2 regions of the Pediococcus pentosaceus ATCC 25745 genome follow, and region 2 is predicted to be linked to the other one. Evidence: predicted binding sites of a transcription regulator. Region 2 holds the regulator's gene; the other holds the start of a gene.
What was found. Region 2 encodes Rex, which represses fermentation and respiration genes when NADH is low (regulators of the CRP and FNR family bind a similar motif). Its sites were predicted from a motif close to TTGTGAANTANTTCACAA; they were not measured.
Positions count from the first base shown of each region.

Region 1: a site for Rex is predicted at 3,973-3,990, ahead of ald (alanine dehydrogenase). Genes of this name have one in related genera too.

Region 1 covers NC_008525.1:193,476-201,251, forward strand. The annotation lists gene PEPE_RS00790 (sugar porter family MFS transporter) at 1-2, shown strand, start outside; gene PEPE_RS00795 (xylulokinase) at 23-1,618, shown strand; gene PEPE_RS00800 (L-ribulose-5-phosphate 4-epimerase) at 1,633-2,361, shown strand; gene araA (L-arabinose isomerase) at 2,391-3,815, shown strand; gene ald (alanine dehydrogenase) at 4,022-5,128, shown strand; gene tdcB (bifunctional threonine ammonia-lyase/L-serine ammonia-lyase TdcB) at 5,145-6,200, shown strand; gene PEPE_RS00820 (OPT/YSL family transporter) at 6,233-7,776, shown strand, end outside.
Region 2 covers NC_008525.1:1,440,783-1,448,558, forward strand. The annotation lists gene purK (5-(carboxyamino)imidazole ribonucleotide synthase) at 1-473, opposite strand, end outside; gene purE (5-(carboxyamino)imidazole ribonucleotide mutase) at 457-939, opposite strand; gene PEPE_RS07115 (cysteine hydrolase family protein) at 1,158-1,655, opposite strand; T-box leader at 1,767-2,016, shown strand; gene asnA (aspartate--ammonia ligase) at 2,077-3,084, shown strand; gene PEPE_RS07125 (redox-sensing transcriptional repressor Rex) at 3,161-3,787, opposite strand; gene PEPE_RS07130 (serine hydrolase domain-containing protein) at 3,805-4,782, opposite strand; gene tsaD (tRNA (adenosine(37)-N6)-threonylcarbamoyltransferase complex transferase subunit TsaD) at 4,800-5,837, opposite strand; gene rimI (ribosomal protein S18-alanine N-acetyltransferase) at 5,824-6,420, opposite strand; gene tsaB (tRNA (adenosine(37)-N6)-threonylcarbamoyltransferase complex dimerization subunit type 1 TsaB) at 6,401-7,129, opposite strand; gene galE (UDP-glucose 4-epimerase GalE) at 7,292-7,776, opposite strand, start outside.

The DNA.
Region 1 (7,776 bases), 590 kb from region 2:
AAATTAGTTTGGAGATTTTAAAATGAATTTAGTTGAAATATCAAAAGAAATTGAAAATGGCAATGTATCACTTGGTATTGAACTTGGTTCAACCCGAATCAAGGCCGTTTTAATCACCAGTGACTACAAGACAATTGCTTCAGGAAGTTTTGTCTGGGAAAACCAGTTTAAGGATCAAATCTGGACGTATTCATTGGATACAGTTTGGCAAGGAATTCAAGCTAGTTATTCGCAGATGGCTGCTGAAGTGCACAGTAAATATCATCAATCATTAACTTCCATTAAATCAATCGGAATTAGTGCAATGATGCATGGTTATCTAGCATTTTCGAAAAATAATGATTTGTTAGTGCCATTCCGCACTTGGCGGAACAACATCACGGAAGAATCTGCTGCAAAATTGACAGAAGCATTTAGTTTCAATATTCCACAACGCTGGACGATTGCACATCTCTACCAAGCAATTCTAAATGGCGAAGAACATGTTAAGGATATTGATTTCGTAACGACCCTTGCTGGTTATGTGCACTGGAAATTATCTGGTGAAAAAGTATTGGGTGTGGGTGATGCCTCGGGAGTCTTCCCTATCGATGAAAAGACAGGTTATTATTCAAAATCAATGCTGAAAACGTTTGCTGAACTAGAAAATGTTAAGCAGTTTGATTGGGATATCAACCAAGTCCTCCCAGATGTGAAGAGCGCTGGTGAAAAAGCCGGTGAATTAACTGCCGAGGGTGCTAATTTACTTGATGTAACTGGTAAGCTTCAAGCGGGTAGTGTAATGGCTCCCCCAGAAGGTGACGCAGGAACCGGAATGGTGGGTACTAATAGTGTTCGCAAACGAACTGGTAACATCTCGGTCGGGACATCAGCCTTTTCAATGGTGGTTCTAGAAAAGCCTTTGAAATCCGTTCATCGTGATATCGACGTTGTAATGACTCCCGATGGAGCCCCAGTTGCTATGGTTCATGTTAATAACTGTTCATCAGATATCAATGCTTGGGCCCAAATCTTTAGTGATTTTGCAGCAAGATTAGGAATTAACCTAGCACCAGATAAGCTCTATGAAGCACTCTTCTTAGAAGCAACTAAAGCTGATCGTGATTTGGGACATTTGATTAATTATAGTTATCAATCTGGTGAAAATATTACAAATATCAAAGCAGGACGACCATTATTTGTTCGTAAGTCGGATAGTAATTTCAACCTACCAAACTTTATGCAAACTCAACTTTATTCTGCGTTTGCACCACTAAAAATTGGTATGGATATCCTTAGCAATGAAGAAGATATCAAGACGGATGTCATGATTGCTCAAGGTGGATTATTCCGTACTCCAGTAGTTGCTCAACAAGTTTTATCGGATGCGCTTAATATTCCGATTACTGTAATGGCTAACGCTGGCGAAGGTGGACCATGGGGAATGGCAGTCCTAGCAATGTTTGCTAGCGACAGTAATGGCCAAAGCTTAAGTGATTATCTAGACACCAACGTCTTTAGTAATCCTGAAAGTATGACCTTGAGCCCCGAACCAGAGGGCGTTGAAGCATATGACGAATTCACTAAGGAATATGTAGCAGGCTTACCAGTTGAAGCTCAAGCTGGAGAAGTAATTTAGGAGGGATAAGGTTAATGTTAGAGAAGTTAAAACAGGAAGTTTACGAAGCAAACATGCAACTTCCTAAATTAGATTTAGTTACCTTTACTTGGGGTAACGTTTCAGGAATTGACCGCGAAAAAGGTCTATTCGTTATCAAACCATCTGGAGTCGACTATGACAAGTTGAAACCAGAAGATATGGTAGTAGTAAATTTGAAGGGTGAAGTTGTGGAAGGTGAAATGAATCCTTCTAGTGACACACCAACGCATACGGTTTTGTATAACGAATTCCCAGAAATCGGTGGGATTGTACATACCCATTCTCCATGGGCTGTTTCCTTTGCCGCTGCAGAAATTGATGTACCAGCTTTAAGTACAACCCATGCTGATACATTCTACGGCGACGTGCCGGTAACTCCGGCACTCACTAAAGAAGAGATTGAAGGCGGTTATGAAGAAAATACTGGTAAGGTAATTGTTAAGACATTCAAGGAACGTAAGATTGATCCAGAAGCAGTTCCAGCTGTTTTGGTTAGCCAACATGGACCATTTGCTTGGGGTAAGACGCCTGACAAAGCGGTTTACAATGCAAAGGTTTTGGAAGTTGCTTCAGAAATTGATTACCACGCTCTTCAAATGACTAGAAGAAATATTGAAGTTCCTCAATATTTGTTAGATAAACATTATTACCGTAAGCATGGTAAGAATGCCTACTACGGTCAAGAAAATGCTAAGTCTAAAGAACATGCAGCAAGAAAATAAAAAAACTAAAAAATAAGGAGATTTTTATCATGAAAAAAGTACAAGATTATGAATTTTGGTTTGTTACAGGTAGTCAATTCCTATATGGTGAAGAAACACTACGCTCTGTAGAAAAAGATGCAAAAGAAATCGTTGATAAGTTAAACGAATCAAAGAAATTGCCTTACCCAGTTAAATTCAAGCTAGTTGCCACAACAGCTGAAAACATTACAGAGGTAATGAAAGAAGTTAACTACAATGATAAAGTTGCAGGTGTGATTACATGGATGCACACTTTCTCGCCAGCTAAAAACTGGATTCGTGGTACAGAATTACTCCAAAAACCATTGCTACACTTAGCAACTCAATTCTTGAACCACATTCCATATGACACAATTGACTTTGATTACATGAACTTGAACCAATCAGCTCATGGTGACCGTGAATATGCATTCATCAACGCTCGTCTACGTAAGAACAACAAGATTATCTCAGGTTACTGGGGTGATGAAGGCATTCAAAAACAAATTGCTAAGTGGATGGATGTTGCTGTTGCATACAACGAATCATACGGTATCAAGGTCGTAACTTTCGCCGACAAGATGCGTAACGTTGCTGTTACAGACGGTGACAAGATCGAAGCTCAAATCAAGTTTGGCTGGACAGTTGATTACTGGGGTGTTGCAGACCTAGTTGAAGAAGTTAATGCCGTTTCTGACGAAGACATTGACAAGAAGTACGAAGAAATGAAGAATGACTACAACTTTGTAGAAGGTCAAAACTCTTCCGAAAAATTCGAACACAATACTAAGTATCAAATTCGTGAATATTTCGGTTTGAAGAAGTTCATGGATGACCGTGGATATACAGCATTCACAACTAACTTTGAAGACTTAGCTGGTTTGGAACAATTACCAGGTTTAGCAGCACAAATGTTGATGGCTGAAGGTTATGGATTTGCTGGCGAAGGTGACTGGAAGACAGCTGCTTTGGACCGCTTATTGAAGATTATGGCTCACAACAAGCAAACTGTATTTATGGAAGATTACACACTTGATCTTCGTGAAGGTCATGAAGCAATCCTTGGATCACATATGCTTGAAGTTGACCCATCAATCGCCAGTGACACACCACGTGTTGAAGTACACCCATTGGACATTGGCGGTAAAGAAGACCCTGCTCGTTTTGTATTTACAGGTATGGAAGGTGACGCTGTTGACGTTACAATGGCTGACTATGGCGACGAATTCAAACTTATGTCATATGATGTTACTGGTAACAAGACTGAAAAAGAAACACCATATCTACCAGTCGCAAAACAACTTTGGACTCCAAAACAAGGTTGGAAGCAAGGTGCTGAAGGCTGGCTAACACTTGGTGGTGGACACCATACAGTTCTTTCATTTGCAATTGATGCTGAACAATTACAAGACCTTAGCAACATGTTTGGTTTGACATACGTTAACATCAAATAATGCTTTACAGTAAGATTTAAATCTTAAAAATAATTTATTCAATGCCACGAAAGAGAAATCTTTCGTGGCATTTTTGGTGGTTAAAAAATTTTTTGAGTATACATAATTAAAGAAACAAATGTTTTTTTAAGGGAGATACCTTTTATTTTGGTTAACTTTGTGCAATACTACACATGTAAATAATTAAATTCTAAGGAAGTGTCTTTATGAAAATTGCTGTAATTAAGGAGCAAAAAGAAGGCGAAGGACGGGTAGCAGCCACACCTGAAAATGTGCAAAAGATGGTAGAAGCTGGAAATGAAGTTCTTGTGGAGCGCGATGCAGGAATTGGTGCCGGATTTTCCAATGAAGAATTTGAAAATGCAGGAGGAAAAATTGTTTCTCATGCGGAAGCTTGGAAGGCTAAGTTGTGTATTAAAGTTAAGGAGCCTGACGAAGAAGAATATCAATATTTTGAAAAGGGTAAGATTGTTTGGGGCTTCCAGCATTTAGCCTCTGCAAAAGCTACCGTGGAAGCTATGATGCAAGCAGGAGTAACGGCAATTGGTGGTGAAACGATTGTCAAAGATGGAAAACTAGAACTGTTAGCACCAATGAGCCAAATTGCAGGGCGCCGCTCAGTAATCATGGGAGCATATTATTTAGAAGCGCAACATCAAGGCGCTGGTATTTTATTGTCAGGAATTCCAGGCATGATTTCAGCGGGTAATGTTGTAATTTTTGGTGGCGGTAACGCTGCTACCGGTGCAGCAGATACAGCACTGGGATTAGGTTGCTCAGTGGTAATTATTGAATTGAACGACCAGAGAATTCAACAGCTCCAAAAATTATATAAAGGTAAAAAAGTTCGAGTCGTTAAGTCAAATGAAGCAAATTTAGCCCAAGAAATCAAAGATGCTGATTTATTTATATCGACCATTTTAATTCCAGGTTCTCGGCCACCCAAGTTGGTTAAAGAATCGATGGTCAAAAAGATGAAGAAGGGCTCAGTCATCGTTGATATTGCAATTGATCAAGGCGGAACGGTAGAAACCATTGACCATCCAACGACGATTGACGATCCAATTTTTATTAAAGATGGTGTAATTCACTATGCTGTACCTAATCAACCAGGAGCAGTTCCACGGACATCCACGATGGCTTTGGCTGCCGGTAATTTAGATTATCTATTGGAAATAGCCGATCAGGGGATTGAAGCTGCTGGTAAAAATGATCCAGCATTAGCATCTGGGATTAACCTGTATGAAGGAAAAATTACTAATCAAGGTTTGGCAGACTCCTTGAATCTTCCATATACTGAACTGAAACTATAAAAAGGGGGTGGCGTTGATGTTAGTAGAGAAAGAACCCAGAAACCAAGTTGTAGCAGCAACCGATAATTTATTAAATCTAAACCAGATTGAAGAAGCCCGCGAGGTTATTAAAAAATATGCGCGTCGGACACCATTAGTTAAGTCCATGTTTTTGAGCAACAACGTTGTCCATGGGGATGTCTATTTAAAATTAGAGAATATGCAATTAACCGGTTCTTTTAAATTTAGAGGGGCGAATAACAAAATTAACCACTTGAATGAAGAAGAAAAACAACGAGGCGTAATTACAGCTTCAGCTGGAAATCATGCACAAGGAGTAGCTTTGACCGGTAAGTTGCTGGGAATTAAAACTACGGTAGTGATGCCGGATGAGGCGCCCCAAATGAAGCGCGATGCAACCCGAGGATATGGAGCGGAAGTAGATATTCATGGCGCAACTTTTGATGACGCTCACGAATGGATGCGAGAAAGAGCTGAAAAAGAAGGAAAAACCATTGTAGATCCGTTTAATGATGCTTTAATTTGTGCTGGACAAGGAACTATCGGTTTGGAAATTCTAGAAGATTTAGTGGATGTAGAAACCGTTGTAGTTCCAGTCGGGGGCGGTGGTCTAATTTCAGGAATCGCCACGGCTTTAAAATCAATCAATCCTTCAATTCATATCGTCGGAGTTCAATCGGAAAATGTGCATGGCATGAAGGCGTCTGTTGATGCAGGCAAAATTGTTAAACATCACCAAGATTTTACGCTAGCAGACGGAACTGATGTAGCAACCCCAGGTAATATTACATTTGGGATTGTTTCCAAACTAGTGGATGAGATTGTCTTGGTTAGTGAAGAAGAAATTTCAAAAGCGATGAAAGATTTAATGCAGAGAACCAAGGTGGTTGCTGAAGGAGCAGGAGCATTGCCAACGGCCGCTTTAGAAGCAGGTAAGATTGATCCAAAATGGACTAAAGATAAGAAGGTTGTAGCTTTAGTTTCCGGTGGAAATGTGGATCTACAGCGAGTTTCACAGATTATTGATCACTTCTTTACTCCTGTTGATACGCATAAAGGTGCCATTGGGTAATTAATATTTTGTGAGTGAAAGAGGGAATCAAATTGGCAAAAAATAAGGAGCAAAAAAGCGGTAAACATGTACCGTATGTCACTAAAAAGCAACGAGGTGGTAGTCCAGCCATCTTAATCATGGGGATTATTTTAGCTATTATTTTTGGTGCATCAACGGCTTATTCAGGGATGAAAGCTGGATTAACGGTCGCCGCAGGAATTCCAGGTTCAATTATTGGATCAGGATTGGTTAGTATTTTTGCCAGAAAAAAAGGAATTTTAGGCAAAAATATACTGCAAGGCATGTCGAGCGGTGGTGAAGCCATTGCCAGTGGAATGATTTACGTTTTACCAGCCATTATTTTAATTGGCGGGCACGTTAATTTTTGGACCGGAATGATGGTGGGAATTTTAGCCGTGTTATTTGCCATTGGGAGTGCTTCGTTAGTACAAAATTATCTGATTGTAGAAGAACATGGACGTCTAGCTTATCCCGAATCAATGGCAATTACGGAAGCGTTAGTGGCCTCAGAAAGTGGTGGCGATTCACTTAAATTCTTAGGAATTGGTTTCGGAATTGGTGGTTTGATTACCATGGTTACGACCCAAGTTTTCGGGTGGCTAAACAATATGATTACTTACACCGGAAATTCATTTTATCGTTGGAAAATGTCTACTGAAGTCAATCCGATGTTAGCAGGAATCGGTTTTGTAGTTGGAATTGATGTAGCTTTAACGATGTTTGCGGGATCGATTCTTTCAAACTTTGCGGTAGTTCCGTTGGTAAGCTACTTTACCCAAATGGCTGGCGGAAGTGCTCACGTTTGGAATAATGCAGCTTTGCATATTTCACAAATGGGTGTGGATGATGTCGCTGGATCGTACGTCAAGTATATTGGGGCTGGAATGATGCTTTGCGGAGGAATCATTGGAGCAATCAAGTTGATTCCCGTAATCTGGACTTCAATTAAAAAAGTAATCAACGCTCGCAATAGCGCTACGGAAGAAAAGAATGCCCTAGGTGTGATTGCATTGATGTTGTCGGTAATTTTAATTTTTGTCGCTGGTTTTATTATTTCAGGTTCATTTTTAGTTGCTCTTATTGGTGGAATTCTTTCACTATTATTAGCTTTATTATTTGTAATTGTTTCGGCCCGTTTAGCAGGAACCATCGGGTGCTCGAACGCGCCGGTGTCAGGGATGACTATTGCTTCATTGGTAATTATGACTTTGGCCTTTGTATCAATGGGATGGACAAATCAGAACTACAGTGAAATCTTATTGCTATTTGGGGTTTTCATTGTTACCGCAATCTCGGTTGGTGGGGGTTATATGCAGACCCAAAAAGTTAACTATATGATTGGTGGTTCCAATCGTGAGATGATGAAATACTACATGATTGCCGGAATTGTGGGGGTATTTACGGTCGTAGGAACAACCGTGATCCTAGCTCCACAATTACAGGTGACCGGTTCTAACCCACCATTTGGATTACCCCAAGCCAATTTGATTGCAACGCTAACAACGGGAATTATGTCGGGAAATTTACCATGGATTATGGTCATTGTCGGAATAGTAATGGCGATTGTTTTATG
Region 2 (7,776 bases):
TAACCTCCTTCACTAGTTTTCAAAATGCTTGGATAACCTAATTTAGCAATTGCCATTTCTAAATCAGTAGGCTTTTCAACAACTTGATAGGAGGTAACCGGAATTCCATGACTACTCAAAAAATTTTTTTCTCGGATTCGGTCTCCAGTAATAGCTAGTAAGTTGGTTCCCTGCGGAATGGTTACCAATTCTTGTGCTACTTTCAAACTAGCTAAATCAACATTCTCAAATTCATAAGTTAAAACATCGCTCTGCTCCGCCATTTGCATTAAGGCGTGATGGTCAGTATATTCGGCTACAATCTGAAAATCACAAACTTGGCTGGTTGGGCAATCTCGCGTAGGATCTAGAACCCCCACCTTATATCCCATAGCTTTAGCCGCTAACGCCATCATTTGACCTAACTGTCCACCACCAATAATCCCAATTGTTGCCGGTGGTAAAATAATCCCTTTTTCAGAATTGCTTTTCACTCTCAATAGCCTCCTGAGTCTGTTTTTGACGGAATTCAATTAATTTTTCAGCAACTTTTTTATCGGTTAACGCTAAAATTTCAGCTGCTAATAAAGCGGCATTTTTAGCACCTGCACTCCCAATAGCCGTAGTCGCAACGGGGACTCCACTAGGCATTTGGACAATTGATAGTAATGAATCCATTCCGTGTAATGCATGACTTTCAATAGGAACCCCAATTACAGGTGAAATTGTGTTGGCTGCTAACATTCCCGGTAAATGAGCTGCTCCGCCAGCTCCTGCAATCAGCACGGCATATCCATTTTCTTGTGCTTGTTCACCAAACTTCTGTAATACTTTCGGCATCCGATGTGCTGAAATAATATGACGATCATAATCGACTTCAAATTCATCAAGTATATCTGTGGCCAGTTTCATGGTTGACCAATCAGAAATTGAACCCATAACTACTGCGACTTTTCTCATGACAATTCCCTTCCAAATTTAAATGCTGTATCAAATTTCAAGTTCAGTGTAACAAGTAAAATTAGTTTTATCAAGATATTTTACGAACTTTTTATTTTATTTTTTAATAAAAAGTTCGTTTTTTAAAAATAAACAGTTCGATACGTTAATTAAAAGCTCGGAAATTAATAAAAAAAAGCCTTAATGCAGTATTTAGCTACATCAAAGCTTTTTGGAAATTAATATAGTTTTAAAAAGCGATCTTTCCAAATATCTTCATAAAAATCGATTGTATCCTTAGCAGTCATAAATTCATTATCATAAGTTGTTGTACCATTTTTCTGCATTTGTAAGTTATAGCCTAGTCCATGCGCCATTTTAACTGTACTATCAATACAATATTGCGTTTGAGCCCCACAAATCTCGATTGAATGAATGTTTTTGCTTTTTAAAATTTTTTCTAAATTAGTGAGATAAAAAGAGTTAGCATGGGTTTTATCTACATAAATGTCTGTTATTTTGTTATTTATTTCAGGAAGAATTTTCCAATTAGTAGAGCCACACACTAATCCAACCTCGTTGTGCTGAATAAAAATAATCTCTTTTTCCTTTTTTCGATAACACTGAATTAATTGGTTTACTTGTAAAATTAATTTTTCTAAATGATCAATATCTGTTCTACCTCTGCATACTCCATTTTGTAAATCAATCACTAACAATGCATCTGAAGTTATCATACTTTCCACCTAGTTTTATTTTTAAAATACGCTTTTTTATTTATCTGTCAACAAATTTATGTTTTACAACTTCAGTTTCTTATGATAATATGATAATCAAATTAAAAATCAATGAAGACAAAAAGAGAGACGAGTAGAATTTATCATTCTGTCAGTGAGTTGGGATAAGTGGGAACCCAATCAGACCCTGATACTTTTGAATAACACTTTCTTAGTTTCTAACTGAAATAGCATAGGCTAAAGTAGGCTTAGACGTGACCGGTACGTTACCAATCGGAGGAGTATGTTTGTACTCTTATTGAGGTGGCTTATTAAATATAGGCAACTTGGGTGGTACCGCGGAAAGTCTTTCGTCCCTTGTCATGGATGAAAGGCTTTTTCTTTTATCCTTAAAATCTAATTTATTAAAGGAGAATCAATTATGGATTTAATTATTCCTGCATCATACGATCCAAAATTATCAGTACGTCAAACCCAAGAGGCCATTCGCTACATCCGCGAAACTTTTCAAGATGAATTTGGAAAAGAACTCAACCTCTCACGTCTCTCTGCACCAATGTTCGTTCCTAGTGCCACTGGGTTAAACGATAATTTAAATGGAGTTGAAACCCCAGTTTCCTTCTCTATGCAAGATATGCCTGAAACCAGCATCGAAATCGTCCACTCTCTAGCTAAATGGAAAAGAGTTGCTTTGAAACGCTTTGATTTCGAGATGCACAGTGGACTTTATACTAATATGAATGCCATTCGTAAAGACGAAGATCTTGATAATATTCATTCCATCTATGTTGATCAATGGGACTGGGAAAAAGTTATCGATCAAAGTGAGCGTAATCTAACTACCCTTAAAGAAACAGTTCAAACAATTTTTAAAGTAATCAAACACATGGAGCACGAAGTTTGGTATAAATATCCTGAAGCCGTCTATCATCTTCCTGATCAAATTCATTTTGTCACTACCCAAGAATTAGAGGATCGTTTTCCGAAATTAACTCCTAAAGAACGCGAGGACGCCATCTGTAAAGAACTGGGTTGCGTTTTCTTAATGCAAATTGGTGGGACGCTAAAAAGTGGTGAACGTCATGATGGACGCGCACCAGATTACGATGATTGGCAATTAAACGGCGATATTTTATTTTGGTATGAACCTCTTCAAAAAGCCCTTGAAATTTCTAGCATGGGAATCAGAGTTAGTGAAGAGTCGATGCTAAAACAACTAAAAATAGCTAACGCAGAGGATCGAATCCATCTCCCTTATCATCAAATGTTGTTGAATCATCAACTGCCCTACACCATTGGCGGTGGAATTGGTCAATCACGTCTTTGCATGTTGCTATTAGGTAAAGCCCATGTTGGTGAAGTTCAAGCTAGTGTCTGGCCTCAATCGATGATTGATCAATGTGAAGAAAATCAAATTCATATTTTATAAACTAAAATAAAAAAGCTATGACTTAATAAGCGACTTATCCGTCGTTTAGAAATTGAGTCATAGCTTTTTGTATTTTTTAATCTTGATCCATTGAGTAAATCAAGGCTTGTAATTCTAGAGATAAATCAACATCATGGATAGTTACATTATAAGGTACATCAATAATTTCAGTGGTGAAATTCATAATTCCTTTGATGCCTGCTTCTACAAGTAAATCGGTAACCCGTTGTGCTTGTGAATTAGGCACTGTTAAAATGGCTACTTCAATCTTCTCATCTCTAACACGTTGCTTGATTTCATTAATATCATAGACCGGAACTTCGCTTTGAATCGTACCTACTACCTCAGGATTAACGTCAAATGCCATTTTAATCCGAGCATTGCCCGTCTTATGAAACTTGAAGTTAATTAACGCATGCCCCAAATTACCTACACCAACAATGGCAACATTAGCAGCTGTATCTTGTTTTAAAACGTCGTTAAATAATTCCAATAAAATCTTCACATCATATCCATATCCACGTCGCCCCATTTGACCAAAATAAGAAAAATCACGACGTACGGTTGCAGCGTCGATTTTTAATAACCGTTCCAAAACGGCTGAAGAGACTTTATCTTCGCCTTTTTCATTTAGTTCACTCAAGCAACGGTAGTATAATGGTAAACGACGAGTTGTTGCCAATGAGATTTTATTATCATCCATTTTTTCTTCCACCTTTTCTACTGAATTACCTTTAATAATCCTGTTAACATTTTGGCATGAACTTGATTATTTTCCACAAAGTTATGAAGAACGACCATACCTTGTTTTTTCTTAACATTAAATGCGATAACCCCAGTTGGACTACTGCCATAAAATACGTCAGCATTGGCGCTAAAACGACTCCAACCAAGTGATTGCCCATCAATGTTGAATTTTTCCATCGTATCAAATAGCTGTGGATCAAGGACTTCTTTTCCTTGATAATTACCACGGTTTAACATCATTTCAACAAATACTGTTAAATCATTCAAGGTTGAAAATAATCCAGTGTAACCACTTTCTCCATTCAACAACAAGCCCAATTGATCTTCAACTTGTCCTTGGATTTGTCCTCGCTTAGCATCTTTTCTAGTTGGTACAAAGCGAGCCTTAGGACGGTTTAAATTAAAACCAGTATTAGTCATTGCTAGTGGATATAAAATGCGATCTTGAACAGCACGATCAATGGAACCGTCTACTGTTCGAATAATAATTCCTAGCACCACAAAGTTAAGTGGTGAAACTTGCATTTTTTCACCAGGTTTAAAATCTAGACCGACAGAATATAGTGCGTTAGTAAATTCGATTCCTGTAAAATGTTTCGATTTATTAACCGTTACTGGTAATCCACTAGTATGGGTTAATAAATGTAGAATCGTAATATCTCGATTTGAAAAACCAGGTAAATATTTAGTGACTGGATCTTTTAAGCCAATTTCTCGAATTGCAAGTAATTGAAAAATTCGAGTTGTGGTTGCAACTACCTCTGTCATTGTACTTAGGTCATAAATCATTGAAGGATCTAATAAAACGGCAGATGGTCCTTCTCCTTGGACACCTTCATAACGATTTTCAATTTCTTTTGGCGTAATCAAGCTATAGGAAGCACCATAAATATTATGATTTTCAATTTCCTTTTTAATAACTTGATGAACTTGATACATTTGCTCAGTCATATTTATTCACCCACTCTTTACTTAATTGCTTCTGGTTCCCAATCAAATTCTAAACTTGGATCAGCATTTAACGTCATATCAGCAAAAACTTGGTGTCGCATTAACATTTCACCAGCAGCACCAATCATTGCTCCATTATCACCACAAAGATCCAAAGGTGCCTTAACGAAATCTAAATGATTAAATTTTTCGCCAAGTTCTTTATCTAAAGTATCCCGTAAACCACGGTTAGCTGCAACTCCTCCAGCTAAAATTAATTGTTTTATTTCTAACTGCTCGCAAGCCCGAACCGTTTTAGCCGTGATAACATCTATCACGCTTTGTTGGAAGCTTGCTGCTAAATCTTTTTTACTAAGTTCTTCATTAATTTGATCTGCATGATGCACTGTATTAATAAAAGCACTCTTCAAACCACTGAAACTAAAATCAAAATTATCTTCGTGTTCCATTGCTCGTGGGAACTTGAAGATGTCTTCGCCTTGGTGAGCAAGTTCGTCGATTGCTTTACCCGCTGGATACTTCAAACCCATTACGCGCCCCACTTTATCATAGGCTTCACCGGCTGCATCATCACGAGTCTCACCGATAATTTTAAATTCATTTTCGGTTGGCATATATACTAGTTCTGTATGACCCCCCGAAACAAGGAGAGCTAAGGCTGGAAAAACAATGGGTTTTACAAAACGTGCAGCGTAGATATGTCCAATCATGTGATTAACTGGGATTAATGGTAATTCATTTGCAAAAGCAAAAGCTTTAGCAGCTGAAACGCCCACTAAAAGTGCCCCAACTAATCCGGGTCCATACGTAACTGCTACAGCATCGAGGTCCTCTTTACGTACTTCAGCTTGCTTTAAGGCTTGTTCAATGCAGATGGTAATTTGCTCGATATGATGGCGACTGGCAACTTCCGGAACCACCCCGCCAAAGCGCTGATGGCTATTAATTTGTGTTGCAATTATGTTAGATAAAATAATGTCACCATTTTTAATAACTGCAACACTAGTTTCATCACAACTTGATTCGATTGCTAAAATTAAACTAGTTTGATCCACGATATCCTCCTCGCCACTTCGACAAATCTAATGTCATATCAATTGCATCTTCATGATCGCCGAAATAATACCTCTTCTTGATTCCTGTCTTTTCAAAACCAATCTTTAAATATAATGCTTGAGCTGTAATATTACTTTTTCTTACTTCTAAAGTGATTGATTTGTATTCAATAAATTGAGCTTTTTTAATAATCGACTCAATTAGAAACGATCCAATACCACGGTTTTGATATTCCGGTAAGATAGCTACATTAGTAATGTGCGCCATTTTACTACGATCATCAAAAGAAGCTCCGATAAAGCCCAACAGTTGGTCATTATGCCTAATAACTAAATATAATCGGTCTAATTTTCTTCGCAATTCGTTGGCAAAGGCCATTCGATCCCAAGGGGTTTGTCCGTCATACACAGCACGTTCAACCGTTAATATCTCCGGAATATCGGTATTAGTAGCCTGCGCTACAAAATATCTTTCACCTTCGATTACAACATTATGGTGTTTAATTTCAAAAGCCTCCTCACGCAAACGTCGTGTCCGATTAAAAAAAGTGTATTTAGCCCAATTAATTAATTTGTCTAACATATGATTCTTTGTTTTCATCGTTTGGATGCTTTTCCTTCCAATTTCTTTCTGCTTCTGTCACTCGTAAATAAGCTGGTACAAAAGTATAAACATTTTCAAGTTCTGTTTTTTGTAATCCTAAGATTCCTAATGCATGCGCATTTGGTAAACTGTTTAATTTTCCAGAATGTTCTGCAACAACAACCAACGTATTTTCTACCATTGTTTGAAATTGTTCAAATTGAGAAGATACAAAGTAAACTGGTCGACCTAACTCATTAATCTTAGCCAATAATTTTTCAAAACTAATATGTTGGTCTGCTAGTACGTTTACAACTTGTTCTCCATTTTTCTCATAAATTCCGGCGAATACATTTCCATTTCTAGCGTCAAAGAATGGGACTACTAAACCATTTTGAGGTGCGTTAGGAACCAACATTTCTAAACTAGATACTCCTACTAACTCAGCATTTAACGTTAATGCTAATGTTTTGGCCGTAGTAACGGCGATTCGTAACCCAGTATATGAGCCCGGTCCTTTGGCAACAACAATCCGGTCAATTTCGTTTAGTGCCATCCCTGCTTCTGCAAGAGTTTGCGAAATAATTGGCATCAGTTGTTTACTATGATTTCTTTTAATATTAGTGGTTTGCATAGCTAGTAATTGTTCTGAATCCAAAACCGCTACACTTAAAGTAACGTTGGACGTATCCATAGCTAAAATCTTCATTCAGTTCGCTCCCTTTTAATTCCTCTACATATTATCCTACAGAATAGTGATGACGACAACAAAGAATAAATTCGTCCTTTCAAGGTCATTTCTTTCAAAATTAAAGAGGTTATGACAAATTTTTATGTCATAACCTCAATTAAAATTATTTATACGTTTATTTTAGTGGTCTTCATAACCATTGGGATGTTTCTGAGTCCAATTCCACGCAGTTTTAATGATTTCTTTAACGTCATCATATTGAGGATTCCATTTTAAGATTTTGCGTGCTTTTTGACTTGCAGCAATTAATGAATCTGGATCTCCAGGACGACGAGCCGCAATTTTAGCTGGAATGGCTTCACCAGTTGCTTCACGTGCTGCTTCAACCATTTCTTTAACTGAGAAACCAGTTGATGAACCTAAATTGAAGACGTCGCTATCATTACCTGCTTTAAGATAATCGATTGCTAAAATATGAGCATCCGCAAGATCTAAAACGTGCACATAGTCACGTACGTTCGTACCATCTGGAGTATGATAGTCATCTCCAAAAATTTGTAATTGGTCACGTTTGCCTAAAGCCACTTGCAAGATAATTGGTGTTAAATGAGTTTCTGGTCCATGATCTTCGCCAATTGAACCATCTGGATAGGCTCCTGCTACGT